One region of the Streptomyces sp. NPDC041940 genome, then DNA from elsewhere that is predicted to be linked to it. Evidence: riboswitches for the same ligand, from Rfam matches in the RefSeq annotation. Region 1 holds a riboswitch; each other region holds the start of a gene.
The links. Region 1 has a riboswitch for cyclic di-AMP ahead of ACZ6I3_RS05925 (M23 family metallopeptidase). Riboswitches for the same ligand answer to the same signal wherever they lie in the genome.
Positions count from the first base shown of each region.

Region 1 (10,140 bases):
GGTGTCCTCGTGCTGGTCCGTCGGTCCGGGGTGCCAGGGGGGCTCGCGGGCGTGCGATCGGGCTCGCGTGGCCGCTTCCGCGCCCTCCGGGCCGGCTCCCCGGAGGCCACGGCCGTAGCCGTACCGGCGTCGGTGGTGCGTGGGCGGCGGGGATCCCCGTCGCGTCGACTCCCTCGTCCGCCTTGCGCCTGCACGTGCCGGTCCCCGCTCCCTGATCCGTCCTGTTTCCCGACGGCCACTGACAGTAGTCGTCAGCGCATCATGTGCGGTGGGCAGTTGACAAACTCATACGCTGAGCGTCCCGCCCTGGTATGAGGTCTCGCACGACAGCCCGATAATTCCGTCACGCGCTCGATCATGAACGGAAACAGTCCGATCCGACCTGGTCAGAAGCGGTCACACGGAAACAGCGAGGGCCGGGGAGCCTCTCGCTCCCCGGCCCTCGCCGACCGCCCGCCGTCCGCTCCCCGTCAGCCCGCCGGGAGCGTCTCGGGGTCCTCGGTGCCCTTGGCCGACCTCCCCGGCCCGTCACTCACCGTATTGGCCTGGGCCACGGCTGCCGTGTCCGACGCGGTCTTGACGGTGGCGTCGGCGAGGGCCTCCCCGGCCGGGAATCCACCCGCGGGAGCGAGCGCCACCCCACGCCACCACGGCTCTGACGGGACGGTTTCCGCCGTGGGCTCGAAGGGCTCGCCGGGGCGGGGCAGGGCGACCCGGGCGCCCACCGCGCGGGCGGCCGCGACCGTCCCCTCGCCGGGGTCCGCCCAGGGATGTGTCGCGAGGTTGAAGGTGGCCCAGTGGATCGGCAGCATCGGGCCGTGCTCCGGCCCGCCCTGGAGGTCGAGGTGGGCGCGCATGCCCTCCTCGGGGGTCATGTGGATGTCGGGCCAGAAGTCGGAGTACGCGCCGATCTGGATCATCGTGGCGTCGAACGGCCCGTGCTCGGCGCCGATCTCCTTGAAACCCTCGAAGTAGCCGGTGTCGCCGCTGTGGTAGATCCGGTGCTCCTCCCCGGCGACGACCCAGGAGGCCCACAGGGTGTGCTGAGTGTTGCGCAGGCCCCGGCCGCAGAAGTGCCGGGCCGGGGTGGCGGTCAGGGCGAGGCCGCCGATCTTCGTGGTCTCGTGCCAGTCCAGTTCGCGCAGCCGGTCGGCGGACACGCCCCAGTGCTCCAGGTGCGCGCCGACGCCGAGCGGCACGGCGAACAGCGTGTCCGTGCCGGCCAGGGCCTTGATGGTGGGCATGTCCAGGTGGTCGTAGTGGTCGTGCGAGATGACCACCACGTCGACCGGGCCGAGCGCGGCCAGCGGCAGCGGCGCCGGGTGCAGCCGCTTGGGCCCGGCGAAGGGGAACGGGGAGCAGCGCTCACCCCACACCGGGTCGAACAGGACGCGCCGGCCATCGATCTCCGCGAGCACGCTGGAGTGCCCCATCCAGGTCAGCCGCAGCCCCGTGGCCGGGGGCCTGGCGATGTCGGCGAGGGTGGTGGAGTGCAGCGGCACCGTGCCCTTCGGGCTGCGGCGGGGCCGGGTCTCCTTGTCGAAGAAGACCTTCGCGAAGTCCAGGGTGGAGCCCGAGGGCCGGGTCCGGGCGGGGCCGCCGGGGTTCTGGAAGACCCCGTCCTCGAAGTGGGGCGATCTGCGGATGCGCGCCATGCGCTCACCGCGCGGATCCGCGCCGAACGCCCCGGGCCGCAGCGCACGGAGCCCGGTGCTCAGGGAACGGAAACCGGCCACGGTACCTCCAGGTGGAGTCGGTCAGGCTTTCCATTATGGTCGGCCCCTCCGACAACACCGGGACACAGGGGTCCCTCCGAGGGTGATACTGACCGGTGATTCAGCAACCCGGCGAAGGAGCCCGCATGGCCAGCCCCCTGCTGTCCCTCACCTGGACCGACCACCTCACCGGTCACCAGGGTTTTCTGGTCGTCGACCGGCTGGTGCGCGGTGTCGCCAGCGGCGGTCTGCGGATGCGCGCGGGCTGCACCCTGGACGAGGTCACCGGCCTGGCCCGCGGGATGACCATGAAGGAGGCCCTGCACTACGACCCCGAGAGCCGCTACGTCCCGCTCGGCGGCGCGAAGGGCGGCATCGACTGCGATCCCCGGGACCCGGAGGCGTACGCCCTGCTCGTGCGCTATCTGCGCGCGATGCGGCCGTACATCGAGAGCTGCTGGACGACGGGCGAGGACCTCGGGCTCACCCAGGACCTGGTGGACCGGGCCGCCGCCGAGGCGGGGCTGGTCTCCTCCATACAGGCCGTGTATCCGCTGCTGGACGACGAGGCCGAGGCGCGGCGGCGGCTCGGGGACGCGTTCGCGGTCGAGGTGGACGGCCTCGGTCTCGACGAGCTGGTCGGCGGCTGCGGTGTGGCCGAGGCGGCCCTCACGGCCCTGGACCGGGCCGGCGTGCCGTACACGGGGACGCGGGTGGCCCTCCAGGGGCTGGGCACCATGGGCGGGGCGACCGCCCGCTTCCTCACGCGCGCGGGGCTCACGGTCGTGGCCGTCGCCGACCTCAAGGGCACGATCGCCAACGCGGCGGGCCTGGACGTCGAAGCGCTGCTCGCCGCGCGGGACGCCCACGGCACCGTGGACCGCTCCGCGCTGCGGCCCGGCGACCGCGACCTGCCCGGCGACGCGTGGCTGTCGGCCGACACGGACGTCCTGGTACCCGCGGCCGTCTCGTACGCGATCGACTCCGGGAACCAGGAGCGGATCACCGCCCGCTGGGTCGTCGAGGCGGCCAACATGCCCGTACGACCGGAGGCGGAGCTGCTGCTGGCCGCGCGCGGGGTGACCGTGCTGCCGGACGTGGTGGTGAACTCCGGGACGAACGCCTGGTGGTGGTGGACGCTCTTCGGGGACATCGGCGCCGACGCGGAGGAGGCGTTCGCCCACACCCGTGGCTCGATGCGGGCCCTGGTGGAGCGGATGCTGGCCCGTGCGCAGGCCGACGGGACGACACCGCGAGCCGCCGCCCACGCGATCGCGGCGGACCGGCTGCCGGTGATCGCGGAGCGCTTCGGCTGGTACCGCTGAGGGACCTCGAACCGGCCGAATCCACACGTCAGGAGGGTACACACGCGTGTGTAGGGTGACGGCGTGACGAGAGTCCGGTTGAGCGTGGCGGAACGGCGCGGTGATCTGCTGCGGGCCGCCGTCGAGCAGATCGAGGCGCGAGGCGTGACGGCGGTCAGGATCGCCGACATCGCCTCGGTGCTCGGTGTGAGCAACGCGCTGGTCCTCTATCACTTCTCGACGAAGGAACAGCTGGTGGCCGCCGCGTTCCGGCACGCGGCGGAGGGCGACCTCGCGCATCTGAGCAAGCTGCTGGGCCGTCGTACGTCGGCGCTGCGCCGGCTGCGGTCGGCCGTACGGTGGTACGCCCCGACGGGCCAGGCCAAGGGCTGGCGGCTGTGGATCGAGGGCTGGGCGGCGGCACTGCGCGAGCCCGCGCTGCGGGAGGTCGCCCAGGATCTCGACCGGCAGTGGAAGGCGGCCATCGCCGAGGTCATCGCGGAGGGCGTGGCGGCCGGCGAGTTCCACTGTCCCGACCCGCACGGCACGGCCCTGCGCCTCACCGCCCTGCTCGACGGGCTCGCCGTCCAGCTGACGTCCTACGAGGGCGCGGTGCCGCGGGCGCGGGCGCAGGAGTGGGTGGAGGACGCGCTGTCCCGCGAACTGGGCCTACGGTCGGCCACGTCGACCTCGCCGTAGGGTATGCGGCGTTGGTGCCGGGGCCCGGGGCGTTGCGCGGCTGCGCGAACCCGCACCCCCCGGCACGGCCCCGACCCACGACGAGACCGCAGGCGCTACGCCACCGCCCCGATCCGCATCCTGATGTCCTCCGGCGACAGCGCCCCCTTGGCCGTCACATGGTCCCCCGACGACTCCCCGCGCAACCGGCGCCCGATCCACGGCACCAGGAACTCCCGCGCCCAGTGGACATCGTCCCGCCGGACGTCGAGGGTGCCGCGGGGCGGCAGCGGGGGCCACTCCTGCTCGGGGTCGGCCGGCACCTCCAGGCCGAGCACCTGCCCCGCGCGGAGCGCCACGCGGGTGTGCCCGTCGGGCGACAGGTGCAGCCGGTCGGCGTCCCAGGCCCGGCGGTCCTGGACACTGCGCAGGGACCACAGGTCGAGCACCGGGCAGCCGTACCGGTCGGCGATGGCCCTGACATGCCCGTTGTACGTGGCGATCTTGCCGCGCAGATGTTTGAGCACGGGCACGCCACGGGTGTCGAACCCGGTCGTCACCATCACCGTGCCGGCCACCGCGGCCAGCTGGGCGATGGCCCGCTCGAACCGCTCGGCCACCTCGTCCGGGTCGGTGCCGGGCCGGATGATGTCGTTGCCCCCGGCGCAGAAGGAGACGAGGTCCGGGGCCATGTCGACGGCCCTCGGAAGCTGGTTCGCCACGATCTGGTCGAGGAGTTTTCCGCGTACGGCGAGGTTGGTGTACCGGAAGTCGCCTTCGGGCCTGCGGTCGGCGAGCAGCACGGCGAACCGGTCGGCCCAGCCGACGAACGCCCCTTCGGGGCCGGGATCGCCGACGCCCTCGGTGAAGCTGTCCCCCACCGCCACGTACGACCCGATCACTGCTCTGCTGTAACTCTTCGAATCGTCTGCCACAGCAGCTCATACTTCACCCTCGAATGTGACCTACGCGACCGTAGGAAAGGGTTGACGGGCGGTGAGATAAGCCACTCCTAAAGGGTTCGCCAACTCCGGAATAGGCCGTCCGTCAGGAATGTTGCGGGGTCAGTCGCCAGACCCGGAAGCCCGCGATCCGGAAGTGACTCCACACGGTTCGGAAGGCGAAGTGCCCGCTCGTGTACGGCTGTGGGTCGGTGTGGTCGAAGACGAGCCGCCCGTTGTTCCACCAGCGCACCGTCGACCCGTCGGAGACGATCCGGACCCGGTTCGGTTCGCCCGGGACCAGCAGCGGCCGGGTGTAGTCGTGGATCAGGGGACGCACACCGGCCTGGCCGACGTAACGCCGCAGCCGGGTCGTGGTGTTGTAGTTGGCGCCGTACCCGGCGTAGTACGTCGTCAGGTGGTCGTACTCCTCCAGCGCCCCGCCACGCGGTGTCGCGAAGAGGTCGTCCGGGGAGCGGACGTCGGTGGCGTTCCAGAAGTTGTTGAGGTCCGAGACCCGGTCGTTGGCCCCGCCCTCGGAGACGGGCGTGGCGGTGTACTCGAGGACGTACGGTCCTTCGAGGCGCCGCCGGAACCAGACGGTCGCTCCGCTCGGCACGTCGATGTCCAGGACGCCGCGTGAGGCCGTGACGGTGCCGCCGTTCTGGAGCTCGGTCGCCCACTGGGCGAGGCCGTGGCAGAAGTCGTCGTGGGCGATGAGGCGACGGTGGCGGGGTGCGGCGTTCGCGGTCGCCGTCGGGGCGAGGGCGGCCAGGGCGGCTCCGGCGGCCAGGGCTCCGAACGTTCTCCGGGTGGTCGGCACGGGACACAGCTCCTTCGGAAAGCGCTTGCGCTAACGACGGGATCACTGTGTCCCAACTGCCGCATCCTGTCGATCCCTTGAGGCGAAGGGCGTTCGACGCCCGCACACACCGAAGGCCGGACCCGGGGATCGGGGTCCGGCCTTCGGCCGCGTGTCAGGCAGGTGGTCGTGCGATCGGTCAGCCCACGGAGACGCCGTGCGAGCGCAGGTAGGCGACCGGGTCCACGTCCGAGCCGTAGTCCGGCGTGGTGCGGATCTCGAAGTGCAGGTGCGGTCCGGTCACGTTGCCGGTCGCACCGGACAGGCCGACCTGCTGCCCGGCCGTCACGGTCTGGCCGGCCGAGACGGAGAGCTGGGACAGGTGGGCGTACTGCGCGTACTTGCCGTCCTCGAGCTGGATGACGACCTGGTTGCCGTACGCGCCGCCCCAGCCGGCGGAGACGACCGTGCCCGCGCCGACGGCCTTGAGGGAGGTGCCGGTCGGGACGACGAAGTCGACACCGGTGTGGTAGCCGCTGGACCACATACTGCCGGACATGTGGTACGGGGTGCCGACGCCGGCTCCGTCCACCGGGAGGCTGAAGCCGGTGGCCTCGGCGGCCGGCTTGGCGGCGGCGGGCTTCGCGGCGGTGTCGGCCTTCGCGGACGACTCGGTGGCGGCCGACTTCTCAGCCGACGCCTTCGGCTTCTCGGCCGCCTTGGGCGCGGACGACTGCGTCTTGGGCGCGCTCGCCGCCTTCTCGCCGACCGAGAGCTTCAGACCCGGGTGGATCATCGACGGGTCGGAGCCGACGGCGTCACGGTTGTCGCTGTAGAGCTTCTTCCAGCCGCCGCTGACGTGCTGGTCGTCGGCGATCTTCGCGAGATAGTCGCCGGCCTTCACTGTGTACGTGTGGGCGCCCGTGGCCTTTTCGGCTGCCTTCTTCTCGGGTGCCGGAGCGGACTGCACGGCCTTTTCCGGAGCCGACTGCGGGGTGGCGGCGTGGGCGCCGGCGGCACCCATGAGCGGAAGGGCGAGGGCGGCCCCGCCGGTTCCGGCGACGGCGATGGAGCGGGTGAAACGCTGGGACTTCGGGCGGCGGTGCTTACCCTTCGCGGGCATGGCGAATTCCTCTCCGGCGCCTGCGAGGTGAGCTGTCGGGTGCGGGCTGGAGATGCCCGGCCGCGCCGAAGTGCGGCTGAACCCCAAGCCGTTCCGGGAACCGGAACAGGCGTCGTACCTGTGGGTCCCCCGCTCCTGCCATACACGGGTGAGTGTGTGGGGCTCCGGGCGGCGGCAGGATTAGGCGTCCGTCCGGATTGGTGTGGAACGTAAGCGACCGAGACGCAATGGGACAAGCTTGCGGTTCCCTGTGAGGGCGGTTCTCTTGACGCGTCGGCACATTTCCCGTCACCGAGCGTGGATTTCCGATCTCTGTTTTTCCGCAATGCCCCTGAATAGCGCAAGAATTACGTGAACATGACGACAACGCATCGTCACGAATATGACGATGGTCACGCACCCCGACCTCATCTCCTTTACGATCGGGGCACGTTATGCCGAAACACCTTAAGTTCCTTATTCGGACAGAAGGGCTACTTGCGCTTAAGGCGGACGACCGCGGCATCCAGGTCCCCGCGCAGGCCGACCCGCAGCCCGTGATGCGCCAGTACGGCCCCTCGGTGAACTTCGCCCGTTTCGAGGCATTCGTACGTCGCTGCCGGGTCGAGGCCCCGCAGCCGGAGCGCCGGAACGGGCTCGCCGTAGCGCTGCGCCTGGAGCCAGGCCAGGACGACGGCCTCGTCGCCGAGGACGTACTGCACCGCGCTCAGGCCGCCCTCCGGGGGCCGCAGCCGGTACAGGTCGCCGCGCTGCACCACGGGCCGGATCTCCTTGTAGAGCCCCACCCACTCGCGCGCCTCGGCGAGCTCCTCCGCCGTCCACCGCGTGAGGTCGCCGCCCACCCCGAGCACCCCGGCCATGGCGCTGACGAACCGGAACCGCAGGGAGCTGGCCCGCTGGTTGAGCATGGCGTTCGGGCTGTCGGTGACCCACGCGGCCATGACCCGGGCCGGATGGATCTGACTGAAGCCGTGCTGGATGGCGAGCCGGTCGAGCGGGTCGGTGTTGTCGGAGGTCCACACCTGGTCCGTGCGGCCCAGCACCCCGAGGTCGATCCGGCCGCCGCCGCCCGAGCAGGACTCGAAGGCCACCCCGGGGTGGGCCGCCCGCAGCCGGTCCAGCAGGGCGTACAGGGCGCGCACGTGGTCGACCCAGAGCCGCTGCGGGTAGGGGTCGTCCGGCCAGCCGGCGTCACTGAAGCAGCGGTTGAAGTCCCACTTGACGTAGTCGATCGGCGCGCTGGAGAGCAGCCCGTCGAGCTGCTCCCACAGATACTCCTGGACGTCCTCGCGGGCGAGGTTCAGCACGAGCTGATTGCGGAATTCCGTCCGCTTTCGTCCGGGTTGGTACTGCACCCAGTCGGGGTGTGCGCGGTACAGGTCGCTGTCCGCGTTGACCATCTCCGGCTCGACCCAGATCCCGAACCGCATGCCGAGGCCGTGCACATGGTCGGCGAGCGGCTTCAGGCCGCCGGGGAAGCGGTCGGGGTTGGGCGTCCAGTCACCGAGTCCGGCGCGGTCGCTGGTCCGGGCCCCGAACCAGCCGTCGTCGACCACGAACAGCTCCACGCCCATGCCGGCGGCCCGCTCGGCGAGCGCCCGCTGCTGCTCCTCGGAGATGTCGAACTCGGTGGCCTCCCAGGAGTTGAACAGCACCGGGCGGTCCCGGTCCGCGTCCGGGACGACGTGGGTCCGCTGGTAGGCGTGCCAGGCGCGGCTCGCCCCGCCGAAGCCGCCGTCGCTCCAGAGCCCGGCGAAGACGGGGGTCGTGTACGACTCGCCCGTGTCCAGCGTCAGCAGGCCCGAGTCGTCGTACCCGGCCCCGCCGGTGATCTGCACGCGCGCGTCCGGGAGTTGGGCCACCGACATCCGCCAGGACCCGGACCAGCCCAGGGCGCAGCCGTAGACCTCCCCGCGCTCCTCGGTCGCGTCGGTGTCGAGGGCGACCCAGGGCAGATGCTGGTGGGAGGTGTGGCCGCGGCGGCTGCCGATGATCTTCTCGCCGTAGGTGAGGGCCGAGCGCGTCAGCCGGGACTCGGCGCCCCAGCGGCCGTGCAGCTGGGACAGCCGCCAGGTGTCGCGGTCGGGCAGGGTCCAGGTGGCGGAGTCGGCGCGCAGCACCTCGACGGACGGTCCGTGGTTCTCCAGGGTCACCCAGCGCTCGACGACATCGGCCGCGGAGCGCATCCGGTAGTGCAGCGTGACGGCCAGGTCGCCGTCGCGGAAGCGGAGCCGCAGCTCACCGCCCTCGCCGCGCTCGGCGTCCCCCGCGTCATGGCCCTCGTAGCTCCACTCGGTGCCGCGCCGCTCGGCGGTGCGCACGGACAGGGCGGGCCGGGCGAAGCGGGGGCCGCCCTCGACCGGGTACTCCTCGCGTCCGTCGAGCGGGGACTCGAAGGCCCAGTAGTCCGGCAACGGCCGGACGGCCAGGGCCTCGGCGTCGGCGAGGCCGATCCGGGCGCCCCAGTGCAGGTGCAGCAGTTCGTCCCGGTCGGTGACATGGACGGCGTAACTGCTGGCCGGCCCCGAGAGCACCCACGTACGACCGTCTTCGGAGATCTCCAGCATCAGGCCCTCACAGATTCGAACAAGCCCGACCAGGTGCGACCAGGCACGAACATCATCAAGGGCTTCGGGGGCTTCCGGCAACGCCTGTGGACAACTCATTGCCCCTGGCAGGCATGTCGTATCGTCGAGTGGTGCCCGTCGACGAGCCGCGCCGACGGCGCCGTGTGGGAGGAGCCCCCGTGACGCAGCAGGTCCCCTCGACCGAACCCGAGCTCGCCGCAGTGCGCAATTTCCGTGATGTGGGCGGACTGCCGACCGTGGACGGACGGCGGGTGCGGCAGGGAGTGCTGTTCCGCAGCGGCCACCTCGCGCACGCGACGGGTGAGGACGCCGCCTTCCTGACCGGCCTGGGCCTGCACACGATCTTCGACTTCCGCAACGAGGCCGACCAGAAGCTCGAAGGGCCGGACGTCGAGCTGCCGGGCGTGCGCAATGTGAACCTGCCGCTGAGCGACCCCGCCGACGGCGCCGAGTTCTGGAAGCTGGTCCGCGACGGCGACCTGGAGCAGCTGCGGGCCATCCTCTCGGACGGCAAGGGAGCGGGCCGGATGATCGCCTCCTACCGCACGATCATCAAGCACCGCACCGCCGAGCACTCGAAGGTGCTGCACGCGCTCGCCGAGGACAGCGTCCCCGCGCTGATGCACTGCGCGGCGGGCAAGGACCGCGCGGGCCTGTCGGTCGCGGTGACGCTGCTCGCGGTGGGCGTCGAGCGTGAGGCGATCGTCGAGGACTACCTGAAGTCGAACGCCAAGCACCGCCGCTACAAGGTGCGGCGCAGCGGCTCCGCCGACTCGGCCTACTCCCCCGAGGTCATGGAGCTGCTCAGCCCTCTCTTCGACGCGCGCGCCGAGTATCTGACGGCCGCCTTCGACACTCTCGAGGAGACCTGGGGCGACGTCGACACCTACCTGGAGAAGGGGCTCGACCTCACTCCGGAGACCCGCGAGCGCCTGCGCGACCGGCTCCTCGACTGAGGAACGGGGCCGAACGGGGCTAGCGGGCCCCCG
Region 1 is NZ_JBVJBP010000002.1:279,794-289,933, reverse strand. It holds gene ACZ6I3_RS05950 (MBL fold metallo-hydrolase) at 471-1,736, opposite strand; gene ACZ6I3_RS05945 (Glu/Leu/Phe/Val dehydrogenase dimerization domain-containing protein) at 1,862-3,040, shown strand; gene ACZ6I3_RS05940 (TetR/AcrR family transcriptional regulator) at 3,104-3,718, shown strand; gene ACZ6I3_RS05935 (SGNH/GDSL hydrolase family protein) at 3,814-4,599, opposite strand; gene ACZ6I3_RS05930 (DUF6250 domain-containing protein) at 4,745-5,461, opposite strand; gene ACZ6I3_RS05925 (M23 family metallopeptidase) at 5,640-6,563, opposite strand; cyclic di-AMP (ydaO/yuaA leader) riboswitch at 6,568-6,724, opposite strand; gene ACZ6I3_RS05920 (alpha-galactosidase) at 7,037-9,130, opposite strand; gene ACZ6I3_RS05915 (tyrosine-protein phosphatase) at 9,310-10,107, shown strand; gene ACZ6I3_RS05910 (DUF6126 family protein) at 10,127-10,140, opposite strand, start outside.

Region 2 (10,140 bases), on a different contig from region 1:
ACGACCCCGCCGCGGACGGCGGTGAGCCGGCCGCCACCGGCGAACTGCCCACCGTCGCCCCGCTCCTGGACGGCCAGGAAGAGGTCGGCCCGCGCACCGCCGCACGGGCGGCCTCGCGCGCCGGGTCCCGGTCCCGCCGCCGTACACCCCCCAAGCGCTCGGCGCTGATGACCATCGCGGTGCCCTCGGCGTGTGTGATGGGCGTCGCGGGGATCGCCGCCGCGTCCGTCGGCAGCCTCACCGAGGACAGTGCCGCGGAGGCGCAGACCACCGCGGCGGACGCGCAGCCGGTGAAGCCGGCCGCCGCCAACAACAAGCTGGACACACAGCTGCAGAGTCTCTCCGCCGGCGCGGACGACTTCGCCGACCGGGCCAGTCGTACGCAGGAACGTATCGACCTCAAGGCTCAGCAGGTGGCCGAGAAGAAGCGGGCGGCGGAGGAGGCGGCCCGCAAGGAGCGGCTGCGTCCGAAGTTCGCCATGCCGGTCGCCCGCCACGGACTCAGCGCCCAGTACGGCTCGTCCGGCATCAACTGGATGTCCCTGCACACCGGCATCGACTTCCCCGTCTCGTACGGCACGACCGTGATGGCCGCGACCGACGGCACCGTCCGCACGCAGTGGAACAGCGCGTACGGCAACATGCTGATCCTGACCGCGAAGGACGGCACGGAGACGTGGTACTGCCACCTCTCCACCTACACGGTCCCCTCCGGTACGTCCGTGAAGGCCGGCGACGCAATCGCGCGTTCGGGCAACTCCGGCAACTCGACCGGCCCTCATCTGCACTTCGAGGTGCGTCCGGCCGGCGGCTCGCCGATCGACCCGCTCCCGTGGCTGCGCAGCCACGGCGTCGACCCGACGTAACGTCCCGGCAGCCCCCGCCGGTCCGGCCGGCGGAGGCTCACCTCACAGGACTACCGCCTCACCGGGCTACAGCTTCTCCACCGGCGCGTACCGCAGCAGCAGCCGCTTCGGCTTGTCCCCGAAGTCGATCGTCGCCTCGGCGTTCCCGCCCGTGCCCTTGACCGCCACGACGGTCCCGAGCCCGAACTGGTCGTGCGTGACCCGGTCCCCGACCGCCAGTGACACGACCGGCTTCTCGGCGGAGCGGCGTGTGGCGAAACCGGAGGCGCCCGACACCGACGAACGCGAACGGGACGACGACAGCGAGGCCGCCACGGCGGAGACCGGCTCGGAGGACGCGGGCGCGGTCGCACCGGTCCGCTTCCACTCCAGGTGGGTCGGCGGGATCTCCTCCAGGAACCGGGAGGGCGGGTTGTACGACGGCTGCCCCCAGGCGCTGCGCAGGGTGGAGCGCGTCAGATACAGCCGTTCCCGCGCGCGCGTGATGCCCACGTACGCCAGGCGCCGCTCCTCCTCCAGCTCCTTGGTCTGGCCGAGGGCGCGCATGTGCGGGAAGACGCCGTCCTCCATGCCGGTCAGGAAGACGACCGGGAACTCCAGGCCCTTGGCGGTGTGCAGGGTCATCAGCGTGATGACGCCGTCGCCGTCCTCCTCGTCGGGGATCTGGTCGGAGTCGGCGACCAGCGCGACCCGCTCGAGGAAGTCGGCCAGGGTGCCCCCCGGGGCGGCAGCCCCTGGTGTCGCCGCGTCCTCGCCGCGCTCCTGCTCGAACTCCATGGCGACGGCGGCGAGTTCCTGGAGGTTCTCGATCCGGGTCTCGTCCTGCGGGTCGGTGGAGGCCTGCAGCTCGGCGAGGTACCCGGTGCGCTCCAGGATCGCCTCCAGCACGGTGGCGGGGCCGGCGCCGGACTCGACGACCGTACGGAGGTCCTCCATCAGCGTGTTGAACCGCTTGACGGCGTTGGTGGAGCGCGCGGCCATGCCGTACGCCTCGTCGACGCGCTTCAGTGCCTGCGGGAAGCTGATCTTCTCCCGCTGGGAGAGGGCGTCGATCATCGCCTCGGCGCGGTCGCCGATGCCCCGCTTGGGCACGTTGAGGATCCGGCGCAGCGGCACCGAGTCCTCCGGGTTGGCCAGCACGCGCAGGTAGGCCAGGACGTCCCGGACCTCCTTGCGCTCGTAGAAGCGGACGCCGCCGACGACCTTGTAGGGCAGGCCGACGCGGATGAAGATCTCTTCGAAGACACGGGACTGGGCGTTGGTGCGGTAGAAGACGGCGACGTCGCCCGCCTTCGCCTCGCCCGCGTCGGTGAGACGGTCTATCTCGTCGGCGACGAACTGCGCCTCGTCGTGCTCGGTGTCGGCGACGTAGCCGGTGATCTGCGCGCCCGTGCCCGCGTTGGTCCACAGGTTCTTGGGGCGGCGGGACTCGTTGCGCTCGATGACCGCGTTGGCCGCGCTCAGGATCGTCTGCGTGGAGCGGTAGTTCTGCTCCAGCAGGATCGTCGTCGCGTCCGGGTAGTCCTCCTCGAACTGGAGGATGTTGCGGATCGTCGCGCCGCGGAAGGCGTAGATCGACTGGTCGGCGTCACCCACCACGCACAGCTCGGCGGGCGGCAGGTCGTCCGCGCTGGGCGGTACGTCGACGGGGTGCTCGGAGGTGCCCACGAGCTCCCGGACGAGGGCGTACTGGGCGTGGTTGGTGTCCTGGTACTCGTCCACGAGGACGTGGCGGAAGCGGCGGTGGTAGTGCTCGGCGACGTCCGGGAAGGCGCGCAGCAGATTGACCGTCGTCATGATCAGGTCGTCGAAGTCGAGGGCGTTCGCCTCGCGCAGCCGCGACTGGTACATCGCGTAGGCCTGGGCGAGGGTCTTCTCGAAGCCGTCGGCGGCCTGGGCGGCGAAGTCCTCCTCGTCGATCAGCTCGTTCTTCAGGTTGCTGATCTTGGCGCTGAAGGACTTCGGCGGGAAGCGCTTGGGGTCGAGGTCCAGGTCGCGGCAGACCAGGGCCATCAAGCGCTTGGAGTCGGCGGCGTCGTAGATCGAGAAGCTCGACGTGAAGCCGAGCCGCTTGCTCTCCCGGCGCAGGATGCGCACGCAGGCGCTGTGGAACGTCATCACCCACATGGCGTTCGCGCGCGGGCCGACGAGCTGCTCCACGCGCTCCTTCATCTCGCCTGCGGCCTTGTTGGTGAAGGTGATGGCGAGGATCTGGCCCGGGTGGACGTGCCGCTCGGCGAGCAGGTGGGCGATGCGGTGCGTGAGCACGCGGGTCTTGCCGGAGCCGGCGCCGGCCACGATGAGCAGCGGGGAGCCGGAGTGCGTCACGGCGGCGCGCTGGTTGTCGTTCAGCCCCTCCAGGAGCGCGGCGGCGTCCACCGGCGGGCGGGCGGCGCCGTCCCGGTAGTAGGCGTCGCGGTCCGGCGGCACGTCGAACTTCCCGCCGAACAGATCGTCCGGAACGTGCTCCGGTCCGTGATCGTCCTCGGGCGGCGGCGGGGGCTCGTCCGCGGGGCCCCGCTGGGCCTGGAGGTCCGCCAGGAAGCTGTCGTCAAAGAGGCTGCTCATCGCTCTCCGAGTCTAGGGCGCCGCACTGACAGCCCGCCGCCGCCCTGAGAACATCGCCGAAACGACCCCCCTGTCACCCTCCAGGAGCGCTCGAACACAGGCCGCTACAGCCTTCACAATTACTCCCGAACGGTGACCAATCCCCCTCGATTGATCACTCTCGGCGATGTTCATGAGCAAGGTCACGGAAATGTATCGGGCATATCACCCATCAACCTTCACAAGGGCCACACGAGTTGGCTACCGTGCGAGGAGGTCACACGACCCCCACCGGCGAACGTCGCCGGGCCGCGTGGCCTCCGCCGAGTCCGGCGTGCCGCAGCGGCAGCCAGAGCCGGGGACCCACCGAGACCCCCGGGGTGAATCGGCCCGACTCCCTTTCCGGAGCAGGCCGTAGGGCAACCCTTCCGAAGCACCCGCCCGAACCCGACAGCTAACCCGGTAGGCGGAGCATGGAAGGAGTCGCCTCCCTTGGCGTCGCACCGCAAGTCGCGTCCTACGGGTTCGCGCGTGGCAGGAATACGGACCCCCGCCCTCGCAACGGCGGCCCTCACCTCCGTGGCCCTGCTGTCCCAGTCGGCCAACGCCGCCCCCGAGGCCGACGACAAGCCCAGCCTGGAGGAAGTCGAGAAGAAGGTAGACGACCTCTACCGCCAGGCGGGGTCCGCGACCGAGAAGTACAACGGGGCCAAGGAGAAGACCGCCAAGCAGCGCAAGCGCGTAGACACCCTCCTCGACGACGTCGCCCAGCGCACCGAGAAGCTCAACGAGGCACGGGAGGAGCTGGGCACCTTCGCCGCCGCCCAGTACCGCACCGGCGCCTCCGCCCCGGACACCGCCACGTTCCTGCTCGCGGACACCCCGCAGGACTACTTCGACCAGACCCAGCTGATGGACCGGATGACCGGCCGTCAGAAGGTGGCGGTCGACGACTACGTCACCCAGCAGTCAGAGACGATGGAGAAGCGTCAGGAGGCCACCGAGAGCCTCGAGACGCTCACCGAGTCACAGGGCGACCTGAAGACGGCCAAGGCGACCGTACAGAGGAAGCTAGCCGACGCGCGCGAGCTGCTGTCGAAGCTGACCGCCGAGGAGAAGGCGCGGCTCGCGGCGATCGAGAAGGAGAAGCAGCAGGAGGCCGCCCGCAAGGCCGCCGAGCTGGCCCGGCAGCAGGCCGAGCAGCAGAAGGAGCGGGAACAGGAGCGGGAAGCCGCCCAGCAGCAGGGCAGCGGCTCGTCCTCGGCCGGTTCGTCCTCGTCGTCCACCGCGCCCGACTCCTCGTACGCCACCAAGGCCGACAAGGCGCTCGCCTTCGCCCGCGCCCAGATCGGCAAGCCGTACGTCTGGGGCGCCACGGGCCCCGGCTCCTACGACTGCTCCGGCATCACCCAGGCCGCCTGGAAGGCCGCCGGGGTGACCCTGCCGCGCACGACGTACGACCAGGTCAACGCCGGCACCACGGTCCCCCTGGCCGACGCCCGGCCCGGTGACCTGGTCTTCTTCTACGACGATGTCACCCACGTCGGTATCTACATCGGCAACGGCATGATGATCCACGCTCCGAAGCCCGGCACGTACGTGCGCGAGGAGTCGATCTACTACGACGGCGAGTCGTCGATCCACAGCGTGGTGCGGCCGGCCTGACGGGTCTCGCAGGTTTTTGGGACCCCGCGCGCGTGCCCTGCCCGTAACGCGCGCGGGGCCTCCTAGCATCGGCCCCATGCCCGGCCCCTCCCCCTCCGTCGCCTGGTGGGCGCAGCGTGCTCCGGCGGCCAGTGCCGCCGTACTGGCGACCGGCACCCTGTCGGTCGGTCTGGATCTGGCGGGGCACGAGGTCCTCTCCCGCATCGCCCTCGGCCTGGCCTGCGCGGCCTGGCTGCTGTTCGCCGCGGACTTCACCCGGCGGCTGCTGCGGGCCGGGACCAGGTGGCGGGCGTACACGCGCAGGCCGGGCGTTCTCGAGAGCGTGACGACGACTGCCCTCACCACCGTGGCGGCGACGGCCGTCCTGGGCACCGCCTTCTCGGCGGCCGGCTCGCAGGCGCCGGCCGTGACTCTGCTGGTGCTCGCCGTACTGCTCTGGCCGGTGCCGCTCGTCCTCGTCCCGCAGGGCGGGGAGCGGCGCGGACCCGGGACGGTGTTCGCGCGCTGCATGGCCACCCAGGGGCTCGCCGTGCTCGGCGCCACGCTGGCCGCGGCGGAGTCGGAGGCGTGGCTCGCGCACGCGGCTCTGGTGCTGTTCTGGCTGGGTCTGGTGCTGTACGTCCTCGCCCTGGTCCGTTTCGATGTGCGGCAGGTGGCCGAGGGGGCCGGCGATCACTGGCTCGCGGGCGGGGCGCTCGCTCTCTCGGCGCTCGCCGGGGCGCGGTTGCTCAGCGCCGACAGCGCGCGTCTGTACCTGTGGAACGAAGACGACCGGGACGTCCTGCACACGGTGACCGTCGCGCTGCTCGTGCTCGCGCTGGTCTGCTGCGCCGTGCTGCTCGCCGCCGAGTTCCTGTGGCCCCGGCCCCGCCATGACGTCCGCCGCTGGGCGACCGTGTTCACCTGGGCCAAGACGGCGACGGCGGCACTGGCCGTCGCCGTCGCCCTGGACGTCTCCTGGCTCGACGGCTTCGGGGAGGCGCTGTTGTGGATCGCGGTGGCCGCGTGGCTCGTGGCCGCCCTCTGGACGGCCGCCTCGGCCCGGTCCGGTGGCGGGTCCGGTACCCGGCGCGGCCGCCGTGTCAGGTCCAGAGCACGGCGATGAAGACGTTCGCCGTGGTCAGCAGCCCGACCAGGCCGAACAGGCCCTTGTCCACCTTCTCGTCGTCCCGTTTCACGTAGACCAGGCCGAGGATCACGATCAGCAGGGCCAGCTTCACGCCGATCTTGATGTCGTTCACGGACTGGTCGTCGGCCTGGTTGAGACCGACCAGGATCACACCGGTGACCAGCATCGTCAGCGCGCCGTGCAGCATCGCCGGGGTGTAGCGGGCGGTGCCCTCGCCCATCGCCTTCATCTGGGTGAGAAAGCCGCCCAGGAGCGAGGCGATGCCGATGATGTGGAGGCCGACGAAGAGGTGGATGAGAACGTCCATGAGGCCGGAGCCTAATCAGGGGGTCCGATCCGCCCGACACCGGCCCACCGCTGCATATATGCGCCCCATAGCACCCGATCACCGACACTCGCCCATGAAATCGACGCTTCGGTCATCACGCTGAGTTAAGACGACGGCGCCACGGCGGGATCACGGTCGCATACGGTCACCGTCGGTCCTCTCGGGACAGTTCCGCGCACCGGCCGCGGGCCCGCCATGGCGAGGTTTAGCGTCCTGCTCCAGGTGACCGGCTCCCCACCGCCGCCCGGGCCAGGGGCGGCAGTCGGGCACCACCGCCAGAAGGTCCGGCGGCGGCCCGCTTCCCCTGTGCGGGCCGCCGCCGGACGCGCAGGCCGCCCGTCCGCTCCCCACGGCGGCCGTCGCACGCACCTGGGCGGTCGCAGGAAAGGACGTGGCTCCCAAGGTGGCAGCGCACCGCAAGCCCCGACAGCGCACCGCGAGCGGCAACACGGCCCGGACGGCCGCCACGATCGCGCTCGCCGGCGCGGCGACCGCGACGGGCTTCGACGGAACCGGACACGCCGAACCGCAGCTCACCCCCGGCCAGGTCAAGGCCGAGGTGGACAAGCTGTACCAGGAGGCGGAGGTCGCCACCGAGAGGTACAACGGCGCGAAGGAGAAGGCCGACGCCGCCGGAGAACGGCTCAGGAACCTCCAGGACCAGGCCGCCCGCAAGGAGGAACGGCTCAACTCAGCCCGCGACGCCCTGGGCTCGGTCGCCGCCGCGCAGTACCGGGACGGCGGCATCGACCCCGCCCTCCGGCTCGCCCTGTCCGACGACCCCGACCGGTACCTCGAGAACGCCGAGTTCGTGGAGCGGGCCGGGAACCGGCAGAAGTCCGCCGTGGCGGGCGTCCGCAAGCAGCTCCGGGAGATCGAGCAGCTGCGCGGGGCCGCCCACATCGAGCTGACGTCCCTCAAGTCGCGGCAGACGGAGCTGAAGCGGCACAAGAAGACGATCACCGGCAAGCTGGGCTCCGCACGGCGGCTGCTGTCCCGGCTCACCCCGCAGGAACGTGCCGGCCTGGGCGAAGGGCCGGGTACGAACCGCGCCTCACGCTCCTCGGCGGGCCTCCGGGACACCCTGGCGGCCCCCGGTTCCGCCGCCTCGCAGGCGCCCAACGCCCGCGCGGCCGCCGCCGTCTCCTACGCCTACCAGAAGCTCGGCAGCCCCTACGTCTGGGGCGCGACCGGCCCGAACGCCTTCGATTGCTCGGGCCTCGTCCAGGCCGCGTACCGCTCCGCGGGCGTCGCGCTGCCCCGCACGACGTACTCCCAGATCGCCGCCGGCCGCCGCGTCTCCCGCTCCGAACTCCTCCCCGGCGACCTGGTCTTCTACTACGCCGGCATCAGTCACGTCGGCATCTACGTGGGCAACGGGCAGATGATCCACGCCCCGAACTCCTCGGCCCCGGTACGGGTCGCCCCGCTCGACGAGATGCCGTACGCGGGGGCGACGCGGGTGGTCTGACGGGCCGCCGGGCCGGGGCCCCGGGTCACACCAGCCGTCGAGCCGTGGCCCACCGCGTCAGCTCGTGCCGGTTGGAGAGCTGCAGCTTGCGCAGGACCGCCGAGACATGCGACTCGACCGTCTTCACGGAGATGAACAGCTGCTTGGCTATCTCCTTGTACGCGTATCCCCGGGCGATGAGCCGCAGCACCTCGCGCTCGCGCTGGGTCAGCCGGTCCAGGTCCTCGTCGACCGGAGGCGCGTCGGTGGAGGCGAAGGCGTCGAGGACGAACCCGGCCAGCCGCGGGGAGAACACCGCGTCGCCCTCCTGGACGCGGAAGACGGAGTCGACGAGGTCCGTGCCGGTGATCGTCTTGGTGACGTACCCGCGGGCCCCGCCGCGGATCACGCCGATCACGTCCTCCGCCGCGTCCGACACGGACAGCGCGAGGAAACGGACCGGCTGCTCGGCGTCGGCCATCAACGGGGCACAGCGGCGCAGCACTTCCACCCCGCCGCCGCCCGGGAGATGCACGTCGAGGAGGACCACCTCCGGCCGGGTCGCGGTGATGACCGTGACCGCCTGGTCGACGTCCGCGGCCTCGCCGACGACCTCGACACCGGTCTGCTCGGTCTGCCCGATCTCGGCCTGGACCCCCGTACGGAACATGCGATGGTCGTCGACGAGGACCACGCGCACACGGCGCCCGCCGGTGCCGCCGCCCGACTCCGCGGGCCCGGCCGCCTCCGCCGGTCCCGCCGTACCGTTCGCCTCGGTCGGGTCGCTCATGACGTCTTCTCCGCCCTCTCCATCTCCAGCTCGACCTCCGTGCCGCCGTCCGGCACCGCGCGCAGTCGCGCCGTGCCGCCGTGGCGCTCCATGCGGCCGATGATCGATTCTCTGACACCCATGCGGTCGGCGGGTATCGAGTCGAGGTCGAAGCCGGGGCCGCGATCCCGGACGGACACGAAGACCGTCTTCCCCTCGACCTCGGCGTAGACCTGTACGGCTCCGCCCTCGCCACCGTACTTGGCGGCGTTCACCATTGCTTCCCGTGCGGCCTGCATCTGTGCGCCGGTCCCCTCGTCGAGCGGGCAGTCCCCCACCACGACGACCTCTATGGGCACTCCGTGCTTGTCCTCCACCTCGGCCGCGTTGCGCCGCACGGCGTCGGCGAGCGTGGTGGGTTCGTCTGCCTCGTCCTTGCCGGTGCCCTCGGGCTTGTAGAGCCAGGTGCGCAGGTCGCGCTCCTGGGCGCGGGCGAGGCGGCGCACCTCGTTCGCGTTCTCCGCGTTGCGCTGGATCAGGGTGAGGGTGTGCAGCACCGAGTCGTGCACATGGGCGGCGACCTCCGCGCGCTCCTGGGCACGGATGCGCATCAGGCGCTCCTCGGAGAGGTCCTGCGTCATGCGCACCAGATACGGCCCGGCGAGGAGCGTGATCCCGACGAGGACCGCGAGGGCCGCCTGCAGGACGGAGCCGAGGTGGGCGGCGGAGCCCTGCATGACGAAGATGCCGGAGACGCCGGCCGTCACCAGCAGCACCCCGCCCCCCGCGCGCAGCAGCGTGACCGTGCGCCGACGGCGGCCGACCTCGACCCAGCGGGCCCGGCGGGCGTTGTCCGCCTGCCGCCAGACCAGGGCGACACCCGCGCCGACGAGCACCGCCGGCCAGAGATAGGCCCGGGCCCCGCCGCTGAGGTTCACATTGCCGACGAACACCAGCGCCACGGCGACCATGAGCAGCAGGGCCACTATCTGGCCCTTGTCGGGTTTGCGGGCGACGAGTCTGCGGCGGCCGTCGGGCGCGGTCTCCGAGGCGGCCGGCGGCTTCTGCGCGTCGACTCCGCCGACGCCGAGCGGGACGAAGAACCAGAACGCGGCGTACAGCAGCGCACCGAGACCGTCGGCCATGAACAGGCCGACGAACACGAGCCGCACCCAGACGACGGGCAGCCCGAGGTGCCCGGCGAGACCTCGCGCCACGCCACCGAGCCAGCGTCCGTCACTGCTGCGGTAGAGCTTGCGCGGCGGCCGCGGTTCGGCGAGTGGCGCTGCTGCGGCTTCCGACATGCCATTGATGGTCACACGGCCGTGAGGCCGGAGCATCAGGGTCGACCCCGGAGACTCCCCTGATCTCCGGACCCCGGCCTGT
Region 2 is NZ_JBVJBP010000014.1:86,812-96,951, reverse strand. It holds gene ACZ6I3_RS23720 (M23 family metallopeptidase) at 1-866, shown strand, start outside; gene pcrA (DNA helicase PcrA) at 933-3,434, opposite strand; cyclic di-AMP (ydaO/yuaA leader) riboswitch at 3,739-3,897, shown strand; gene ACZ6I3_RS23710 (C40 family peptidase) at 3,906-5,078, shown strand; gene ACZ6I3_RS23705 (SLAC1 family transporter) at 5,155-6,183, shown strand; gene ACZ6I3_RS23700 (hypothetical protein) at 6,161-6,514, opposite strand; gene ACZ6I3_RS23695 (C40 family peptidase) at 6,939-8,006, shown strand; gene ACZ6I3_RS23690 (LuxR C-terminal-related transcriptional regulator) at 8,032-8,775, opposite strand; gene ACZ6I3_RS23685 (ATP-binding protein) at 8,772-10,058, opposite strand.
Region 2: it holds a riboswitch for cyclic di-AMP, as region 1 does, so the genes downstream of both, ACZ6I3_RS23710 (C40 family peptidase) here and ACZ6I3_RS05925 (M23 family metallopeptidase) in region 1, are expected to answer to the same signal.

Region 3 (10,140 bases), on a different contig from region 1:
TGGCTGTGAGCCGGCCCGGCGCCGGTCGGCCACTGGCCCGGGGCCGGGCGCCCCGGCCGAAGCCCCACAGCACAGACCGCTCACGGCAGCGCCTGCCGACTGCCGTCAGGCCCGCAGCCGTCGGCGACGAAAGCCGGGTCGGGCGCCGGTCCCGGGCCGGGCGCCCCGGCCGAGGCCCCACCGCGCAGGCCCTGGCCCGTCGCGGCGGTGCGTGCCGGGGCGCTGCGCACCTGGTGGTGGTTCAGACGGGGAGCGTGCTCACCGGGGACCGCTCATGCCGACGCCTCCGTGAGGCGGGCGGTCTCCGCCTCGGTCAGGGTGAGGTCGCCGACCCCGACCAGTGCCGGCAGCTGCTCCACCGTGCGGGCGGACGCGATCGGCGCCGCCACCGTCGGCTGCGCGGCGAGCCAGGCCAGGGCGACCGTGGCGACGGGGACGTCGTGGGCCGCGGCGATCTCGTCGAGGGCGGCGAGGACCCGGCGGCCCCGCTCGGTCTCCAGGTGCTTGGCGGCGCCGCCGGCCCGTGCGCTGTCGACGGTCGTACCGGGCCGGTACTTGCCCGTGAGGAAGCCGGACGCGAGGGCGTAGTACGGGACGGCCGCCAGGCCGGAGCGCTCGGCGAGGTCCTGGAGCTCGCCCTCGTAGGTGTCGCGGGAGACCAGGTTGTAGTGGGGCTGGAGGGCGACATACCGGGCGAGGCCCTCGCGGTCGGAGAACTCCAGGGAGGCCCGCAGCCGCTCCGCCGAGATGTTGGAGGCGGCTATGTGCCGCACCTTCCCGGCCTTCACCAGCTCGTCGAGCGCCCCGATGATCTCCTCCACCGGCACGTCGGGCTGGTCGAAGTGGGTGTAGTAGAGGTCGATGTAGTCGGTGCGCAGGCGGCGCAGCGAGGCGTCGGCGGCGGCCTTGATGTTGGCGGCGGACAGGCCCTGGAACTCGGGGTGCTGGCTGACCTTCGTGGCGACGACGACATCGGCACGGTTGCCGCGCGCCTCGAGCCACTTGCCGAGGACGGTCTCGGACTCGCCGCCCTGGTTGCCGTCGACCCACGCGGAGTAGACGTCCGCGGTGTCGACGAAGTTGCCGCCGACGGCGGTGTACGCGTCGAGCACGGCGAACGACTGCGCCTCGTCGGCGGTCCAGCCGAAGACGTTGCCACCGAGGGCGAGCGGGAAGATTTCGAGGCCGGAGGAGCCGAGCTTGCGAAGAGAAGTCATGCTCCTCGTCAACAGCCGTGCTGGAACGGCTCATTCCGGAGCGGACGCAAAGGTCCTGTAAACACCCCCGCGCACACCGAAAACCGGCAGCCCTGACGTCGGGGGGTCGTCGTCAGGGCTGCCGGTGCTTCGACTGGCTTGTGCCGCTTACGGGTTCAGTCCCTTGCCCCGCAGCCACGCCGTCGGGTCGATCCCGCTGCTGGAGCCGCCGGAGTGCACCTCGAGGTGCAGGTGGGCGCCGGTGACGTTGCCGGTGGCACCGACACGGCCGATGACATCGCCCGTGCTGACCTTCTGGCCGACGCTGACGCCGATGGAGGACTGGTGCGCGTACCAGATCTCCGTGCCGTCATCGAGGGTGAGGACCGTCTTGTAGCCGTACGAGCCGTTCCAGCCCGCCTCGGTGATGGTGCCGCTGTGCACCGCCTTGATCGGCGTGCCCGTGGGGGCGGCGAAGTCGAGACCCGTGTGGTAGCCGGAGGACCAGTAGGCGCCGGCCTGGCCGAAGGTCGAGGTGAGCGTGTACGAGGAGGTCGGCAGCGTGAACTGCTTGGCCAGGGCGGCGAGCCGCTCGGCCTCGGCCTTCTTCTCGGCCGCCTCCTCCGCCTTCTTCTTGGCCTCGGCGGCCTTGGCCTTGGCTTCTTCCTTCGCCTTGGCCACGGCTTCCGCGGCCGCCTTCTCGGCGGCGTCGGCGGCGTCCTGCGCTGCCTTGGTGTCGATCTGGTCCTGCTGGTACTCGACCTGGGCCATGATCCGGGCGCGCAGCGCCTCGCCGGCGCCGGAGGAGTTCTCCTCGGTGTCCGCGTCCGCCGTGGCGGTGCCGAGACCGCTGAGCGGAGTCGAGGAACCCGCGGAGGTGTCGTCGTCCGAGATGAGGGAACCCACCGAGGGCAGGTCCGGCACGGAGATGGAGACCGGCGGCTTGCCGGTCTGGGCGCTGGCCATGCCGCCCGCGCCGACGGCGGCTATGACGCCGACGCCCAGGACGGTGGAGCTGCGGGCGAGACCTCCGCCGCGCTGCTTGGTGACGCGGTGCCGGCCACGGACGGGACGGATGGATTCCTCGGTGGGGTTCCACTCCTGGAACGGGCCCTCGTCGGTGCGCTGACCGCCGTAGCCGAAAGTCTCGGTGTCGCGCTGGTTCCGCGCGAACGGGGCCGCGGGGGCAGGCCGGTTGGACGCCACGTGGGCGTACTCCTTTCCTTCCTTCTCGCCTACCGGGTTAGCTGACGGGTTCGGAGCAGGAAGGTCTCCTACGCGCGTATACCGACCGTGCTTCCACGGCGGTTTACGCCCGATTCACCCCAAGTGGTGGTTCCCCGGTTCCCTTTCGGGATTCGGCGCGTGCGCACGGAGCCGCCTTCTGTGACGGCTGGGACGACCGCGCTGCGTTATCGAACGTTAATAGACCCGGGGAGTGGATTCCAGCGATTCCACTTGATCATTAACCTTTTTCGTGCGGACTTACCTGCCATGACCGGCTTAAATCGGGCGAGTTGACCGCTCCGTAAGTGACTACGGGGTATTGACGACGTGTCAGTTGCTATGCGGAGCGGCGCGCTTCACTCACTGGCAGTAACGGGGGTGCGCGAACCGGAAAACACCGAGGGCCGGAACCCTTTCGGATTCCGGCCCTCGGCCTTCAGTAGCGGGGACAGGATTTGAACCTGCGACCTCTGGGTTATGAGCCCAGCGAGCTACCGAGCTGCTCCACCCCGCGTCGTTGTGATTCCAGTGTACGCCATCCGCGGGACCACTCGTGACCACCCGCCCGCTACAGCAGATGGCGGTTGGGGGCCTTGGCCCGCCGCTCGTGTTCCGGGAGGACGACGACCTCCGCGCCACCGGCCGCCAGAACCCCGCTGCCGTCGGCGTCCCGGACGAAGGTGTCCGGCTCCCGCCAGGCGGTGACCACGCGGCGGACGCCCGCGTCGAGGACCAGCCGGGCACAGGGTGCGGGGCGGGAGGCACGGCGGGCGCAGGGCTCCAGGCTGCTGTACACCGTTGCGGTGGCGAGGCGCGGGTCGGACGGGTCGAGCTTCGCCAGGGCCGCCTCCTCGGCGTGCGCGAGAGGGTCGCCGCCCTCGCGGGAGTGGCCGCGGGCCAGTTCCGTGCCGTCGGCCGCGACCACCACCGCGCCCACGCTGAACGCCGTGTCCGACGGCGGGCAGAGGTCCGCCAGTTCGCAGGCGAGGGCCAGCCAGTGATGGTCGGCCGCGGTGGCGAGGGGGCCGGTGCCCGGGGCGGTGGGTTCATAGCGCATGAGGACCACGTCCTCGATCCGCCGTGTCTCCAGCAGCCGGAGCCGGCCGCCCTGGTAGCCGCCGGGCCCGAAGAGGCGGGGGGCCTTCGGATCGCCGACGAAGAGCGGGGCGAGGACCAGCTGGAGTTCGTCGGCGAGGCCCTGGGTGAGGAGCTGGGTGTGAATCAGGCCACCTCCCTCGACCATGAGCCGTCGCACACCCCGCACGTCATGCAGGTGGGTGAGGAGCCGCCGCCAGTCGAGGTCGGTGCCGAGGGGGACCACGTCGGTGGCGAGGCCGAGGGCCCGGGCCCGCTCGGCGCCCTGGTCGGTCGTGTAGAGGACCTTCTCGCCGCCGGTGTGCCAGAAGTGGGCCTCCGGGTCGAGTTCGCCGGTACCGCTGACGGTGACCTTGAGGGGGTATTCCGGTCGGCCTGCAGCCGTGCGGGCGGCGCGGCGCTCTTCCGAGTTGACCAGCAGGCGCGGGTTGTCGGCGCGGATGGTGCCGGCGCCGACCAGGATCGCGTCGACGGACGCCCGGACCTCGTCGACCCGGTCGAAGTCGGCCGGGCCGGACAGCAGCAGGCGTTCGGGCCCGGTGTCGTCCAGGTAGCCGTCGAGGGAGACGGCGGCGGACAGCAGGACGTACGGGTGAGGCATCGACGCTCCCCGGTCGGGTGGGACGGCGGACCGGGGAGACCTGAGGCCTGGCCCGCCGGGTCTTGGTTCAAGTTTGAAACAAACCTACACTGGCGGCATGACGACTCGCTGGCTCACCCCCGAGGAGCAACGCGCCTGGCGCGCGTACATCGCCTCCTCGCTGCTCCTGGAGGACGCGATCGACCGGCAGCTCCAGCAGGACGCCGGCATGCCGCACCTTTACTACTCCATCCTGTCCGTCCTGTCGGAGTCCCCCGAACAGCGCCTGCGCATGACCGATCTCGCCGAGCGGCTGAAGATCACGCGCAGCCGCCTGACGTACGCGGTGACGCGGCTGGAGAAGGACGGCATGCTGCGGCGCGAGGCCTGCCGGTACGACAAGCGGGGCAGCATCGCCGCACTGACCGAGGCGGGGTTCGCCGTACTGGAGCGTGCGGCGCCCGGGCATGTCGAGACCGTGCGGAGCTTCGTGTTCGACCGGCTCAGCGAGGAGCAGGTGGCGCAGCTGGAGGAGATCTCCGCGGCGATCGCGCAGGGGCTCCAGGAGGACGGGGCACGTTCGACGTCGGACGACGTGCCGTGGCGGCGGAGGTCCTCAACGGCCTGTTCGTGAGGCGGCTCCCAGTGACCCCGTAGCGCACTTGAGTGAGGCACGTCACAGGAGACCGAACCTCGTTGCTTCAAATTTAAAGCAAGGGTAGTGTTCCGAACCGTGGATCTGCTTCAAATCTGAAGCAGACGGCTGTGCAGCCGAACAGGAACGGAACCCGGAGGCCCCGCATGCCCGACACCCCCGCCGCCCTCGCCACCCCGCGCTCCCGCGTCCGGGTGCCGCTTCGCTTCCACGACGGCTACCAGGTCGACGCCGAACTCGTCACCTTCCACGGGCTGACCGACCAGCAGGAACACGTGGCCGTCGTCCTGGGCGAGCCGGGCCCGGTCCCGCTGGTGCGACTGCACTCCGAGTGCCTGACCGGGGACGTGTTCGGCTCGGCCCGCTGCGACTGCGGTCCGCAGCTGCGCGAGGCGGTCGAGCGCATAGCCGACCGCGGCGGCGTGCTCCTCTACCTCCGCCAGGAGGGCCGGGGCATCGGCCTCTACAACAAGCTCGACGCGTACGCCCTCCAGGACGAGGGCCTCGACACGTACGAGGCGAACGCGGCGCTCGGGCTGCCGGAGGACGCCCGCGACTACACGGCGGCGGCCCAGATGCTGAAGGCCCTGGGCATCGAGGAACTGGACCTGCTCTCCAACAACCCCGACAAGGCGGACCAGTTGCGCACCCTGGGCGTCGACGTCCGCGACCGGGTCCCCACGGGCGTCTTCACCACCGCGCACAACGTCCGCTACCTGCGCGCCAAGGTCCTCCAGACCCAGCACACGCTGCCGCTGGCCGCGCTGACGGAACTCAGCGCCGGCTGAACGAGGTCCGGCCGGGACGGCGCTGAACGGGGCTGCTTGTCCCTCGGCTCATCGGGTACAGCCTTTGAGAGAGGGTGATCTCCGCAGGACCCGGAGCTTATGGAAAGTGACGTTTCGTGACCGATCTCGGTGCCCCCGGCGACCCCCGGGCGAGGGGACCGGGCGACGGCCCGGAGGCCGTCGCGTCACAGGTCGCCGATGCCGTGGACAGTCTGACGGCCCTGTGGTCGGTGGCCGCCCAGGAGGCGTCCCTGCGCCTGTCCCCGCATCAGCTGCGCGCGCTGCGCACCGTGGAGGCGGCAGCCGGCCTGAATGTCACGGCCCTGGCGGACGAGCTGGACATCGGCCTCCCCACGGCCAGCCGGCTCTGCGACCGGCTCGCGGCGGCCGGCCTGCTGGAACGGGCCCCGCACCCGGGCACCCGCCGCGAGGTACAGCTGTGGCTCACCCCGCACGGCAGGCACGTCCTGAAGGATGTCGCAGGCCGCCGGACCGAGGCCCTGGCCACGGCGCTGGCGGCGATGGAACCGGCGGAACGGGCGGCGCTGAGCCGGGGGTTGCTGGGTTTTCTGGCGGCACGGGACGCGGTCGTACCGCACCCTGACGGAACTGACGGCCAGTGAGGGCGGCGGAAGGCGACTCAGACCCCTGAGCCGGACCGGCCACCGGCACCGGCACCCAGCACCGCCACACACGTATCGTCCCGCACCGGCAGCGCCGCGCTCCCGGCGTCCCGCAGCACCGCCACGGCCACCACCGCCGGGTCGCAGTCGAGGAGGACGCGGTCGTCGGGCGGCGTCCAGCGACCGGGCAGACCGTCACTGTGCAGGACGAGCAGGCTGTCCTCCTGCCACGGAACGCGCTGCACGGGCACGGACGCCGGGGCCTGCGCGCCCACGATGCCGGGGTGGGACAGCAGCGGCTTCCAGGTGCCGTCGGTGCGCAGCCGGCCACCGACGTTGCCGACCCCGGCGAAGCTCAACTGCCCGGACGAGAGATCGAGTTGGGCCACGGCGACGGCCGCGCCCCGGGTGGGCCGCAGGGTCCTGCCCAGGTGCCGCAGGATCTCGGCGGGCGGCAGATGGGCCACCCCGCGCAGTTCGGCCACGGCGGCGCCGGACGCCTCGGCGGCCTTGGGCCCGTGGCCGAGCCCGTCGGCGAGCAGCAGGGTCACGCGGTCACCGTCGTACACCCGGCTCCACGCGTCGCCGGAGTGCTCGGCCCGGCCGAGGGGGACGTTGACGCCGCCCACGCGCGGGCCCGGCAGGTGCCGCGACCCCTGCCCCCCCTTGACGGCCCGCTCATGGCCGATGCGGGCCACGGCCACGGTGCCCCGGCCGGGAGCGCTGTGCAGGTCGAAGTCGTTCGCTATGCGCCGGCACGTGCCGAGTCCGGCGCCCAGGGAGGACGCGGTGGAGTAGCCGTCGCGCATCGCCGCCGCGATGTCCGGGATGCCGGGACCGTGATCGAGCGAGACGAGCTGCACGGACGTCTCCGGGGCGCCGTCGCCGCCGCGCTCGCCTCGCTCGCCGCGCTCGCCTCGCTCGACGAGGTTGATGACGACGCGCCCGCCGTCGGCGTGCCGCAGCAGGTTGGTCGCCAGCTCCGTCGCCACCAGCGCGGCGGTCGCGGTACGGGGCGCGGGAAGCCCGGCCCGGGCACTGGCCTCCTCGGCCGCCACCCGGACGTCCCGCACCCGGGTCGAGTCGTCCACCGGCACGTCCCACACCCTGCTCATCAGGGCCCCGGCCGGGACGGCGGTACGGCGGTGGCCCAGGCGGTGACGGTGACGGTGGTCCCCTCGCCGGGCCGGCTGTCCACCTCGAACTCGTGGACCAGCCGCTTGGACCCGCTCATGCCGAGACCGAGGCCGCCGCCGCTGGTGTAGCCGTCGGTCATCGCCTGGTCGAGGTCTCGGATGCCGGGCCCGGTGTCGACGAAGGCCAGCCGCAGTCCGCTCGACGCCGCGACGCCCAGCGGGGTGATCTCCACATGACCGCCCCCGCCGTGGACGAGGGTGTTGCGGGCCAGTTCGCTGGCCGCCGTGACGAGCTTGGTCTGCTGCACCAGCCCGAAACCGAGCTCGGCGGCCGCCTGCCGGACCTGCTGCCGTACCCAGGCCAGATCGGCGTCCGAGCCGATCGGCAGGCTCGTCGGCGCGGCATGGCGGGAGGCCTGCATCAGGGACTCCCCTCACTGTGAGGCTCACCGGCGGCGAGCAGCTCCATCGCGCGTTCGACGTCCAGGGCCGTACGCAGCCCCGGCAGGGTGAGCCCCAGTTCGACCAGGGTGATCGCCACCGCCGGGCGCATCCCGGCCAGCACCGTACGGGCGGCCAGCAGTCCGGCTCCGGCGGCGATCTCGGCGAGGACCCGCCCCAGGAAGGAGTCGACCATGTCGACGCCCGAGATGTCGATGACCACCCCGGTCACCCGCGAGTGCGCGATCCGGCCCGTGATGTCCTGCTGGAGCTGCTCGGCCATCCCGTCGTGCAGCTCTCCCTGGAGGGTGACCAGCAGGGTGTCGCCCAGCTGGAGGACCGGCACCGTGAAGGCGTGTCCCCCCGCCGGTCCGGGCACCGCCGGCCCGAACCCGCTCACCGTACGCCCGTGTCTGCCGCCGGGCCGGCCGACCGGAGCGGCGCGATCTCGACGCCCTGGCGGCTGAGCGCGTAGGCCAGCGCGTCCTCCAGGCTCGAGCGCGTGAGCACCGTGCCGAGGTCGATGCCCAGGTGGACGATGGTCTGCGCGATCGCGGGCCGGATTCCGGAGACGATGCACTCGGCGCCCATCAGCCGGGCCGCCGCCACCGTCTTCATCAGATGCTGGGCGACCAGCGAGTCGACCGTGGGCACGCCGGTGATGTCCAGGATGGCGAACCGGGCGCGCTCGGCGACGATCGCGTCCAGCAGGCTCTCCATGACGACCTGGCTGCGCGCGCTGTCCAGCGTGCCGATCAGCGGCACGGCGACGGTGCTCTCCCAGAGTTTGATCACCGGGGTGGACGCTTCGAGCAGCTGCTCGCGCTGCCGTGCGATCAGTTCCTCGCCCGCGCTGACCAGAGTCTCCATCACGACCAGGCGCAGCGTGCCCATGAGCACCGTCAGGGCCAGCACGGCTTCCTGGGCCTCTGGGGCGTACGGGTCCGGGAACTCGGCGCGCAGCAGTTCGGTCACCGGTTCGCGCAGGGCGGCCACCTCGGTGGCGACTCCGTCCGGGTCGAGCCCCGTACGGGCGCGGGAGGCCGCCATCCGGCCCAACTGGTCGCGCACCGGCTCGAATCCGGGCGCCCGGATGTCCTCCGTCCGCCCGGCGGCCGCCACCGCCGCCAGCGCGGCGGCCACGGACCTGCCCGCCTCCACGGCCTCGTCCCGTGAGACGGTGAAGACCGTGCGGAACAGCGCGGCGTCCGCCCAGCGTTGGGCGACCTGCTCCCGGCGCCGTTCGAGGAAGGCGCTCACCTGGTAATGGACCGGCTCCTGTTCCGCGTTCCGTTCCGACTCCGACACTTGCATCGCTCCCTTGCACGGGCCGGACCGAGGCCGCGCTACGGCGCCTCAGCCTTTACTTGCCGTATGACAAACATTAGTGCCGGCGGTGGGCATCATCAAACAACTGCCCGCCGTCGCCCCCGACCTGCGCCTTCCCCGTCCCTCATCGCCCACGCCAGTCCAGACACACCACCAGGGCGTCGTCGTCGGCAACGGGCCTGCCGCGATGGCCGTTCAGTTCGCGCAGGACGGCCCGGGGCACATCGGCGGCGGGGAGCAGCCGGGTCGACTGGATCGCCCGGGCCAGGGCGATGTCGCCGTACGCCTCTCCGCCCGGGGAGGCGACGTCGTACACCCCGTCGCTGACGAAGACGAGCCGGTCGCCGGGCTCGGCCCGGAACTCCTGGGCCACGTAGTCGGTCTCCTCGAACATGCCGAGCGGCAACTGGGCGTCGAAGTCCACCTTCTCCACCGCACCCCGGCGCAGCCGCAGCAGCCGCGGGGACCCTGCGTCCACCGCCCGGACCCGCCCGGTGGCCAGGTCGAAGTCGAGCATGAGCACGGACAGGTAGCAGCGGCCCCGGTAGTGCGCGTACACCGCCTGGTCGGCCAGGGCGGCCTGGTCGGCGAGGGGGAGACCGGCCCGGCGCGCGTTGCGCAGGGCGTTGATCGCCAGGTTCGTCAGCAGGGAGGCCTCGATGCCCTCGCCCATGCCGTTGGTGACGTAGAGGCTGAGCCGGTCGGCCGTGGCGGACCAGTCGAAGTTGTCGCCGAAGATCGCGTACGCCGGTTCCAGCTGCGCGCCCAGCTCGTACTCGGGGCGGGAGCAGGAGCGGCCCGGCAGCAGCTGCCACTGCATCTCGGCGGCCAGGGTGAGGCGGTCCCGGCGGCGTGCCTGGAGGTACAGGTCGGTGTCCCGCTCGGCCACGACGACCTCGTGCCCCAGCACCTGGGCGATCTCCGCCAGTTCGCCGAGGCAGCCGTCGGCGTGCTCGCCGCCCGGCAGGACGACGGTCAGCACACCGAGCCGGTCGCCGCGCACGGTGACGGGCAGATGCGCGCGTACGACGTCACTCGACGGGGCTTCCACATACGGTTCCTGCGCCCCG
Region 3 is NZ_JBVJBP010000010.1:21,230-31,369, forward strand. It holds gene ACZ6I3_RS18445 (aldo/keto reductase) at 273-1,217, opposite strand; gene ACZ6I3_RS18450 (M23 family metallopeptidase) at 1,365-2,402, opposite strand; cyclic di-AMP (ydaO/yuaA leader) riboswitch at 2,414-2,570, opposite strand; tRNA gene ACZ6I3_RS18455 (tRNA-Met) at 2,864-2,937, opposite strand; gene ACZ6I3_RS18460 (dihydrofolate reductase family protein) at 2,992-4,119, opposite strand; gene ACZ6I3_RS18465 (MarR family winged helix-turn-helix transcriptional regulator) at 4,217-4,732, shown strand; gene ACZ6I3_RS18470 (GTP cyclohydrolase II) at 4,900-5,541, shown strand; gene ACZ6I3_RS18475 (MarR family winged helix-turn-helix transcriptional regulator) at 5,658-6,164, shown strand; gene ACZ6I3_RS18480 (SpoIIE family protein phosphatase) at 6,182-7,279, opposite strand; gene ACZ6I3_RS18485 (anti-sigma regulatory factor) at 7,279-7,722, opposite strand; gene ACZ6I3_RS18490 (STAS domain-containing protein) at 7,722-8,141, opposite strand; gene ACZ6I3_RS18495 (STAS domain-containing protein) at 8,138-9,055, opposite strand; gene ACZ6I3_RS18500 (PP2C family protein-serine/threonine phosphatase) at 9,195-10,140, opposite strand, start outside.
Region 3: it holds a riboswitch for cyclic di-AMP, as region 1 does, so the genes downstream of both, ACZ6I3_RS18450 (M23 family metallopeptidase) here and ACZ6I3_RS05925 (M23 family metallopeptidase) in region 1, are expected to answer to the same signal.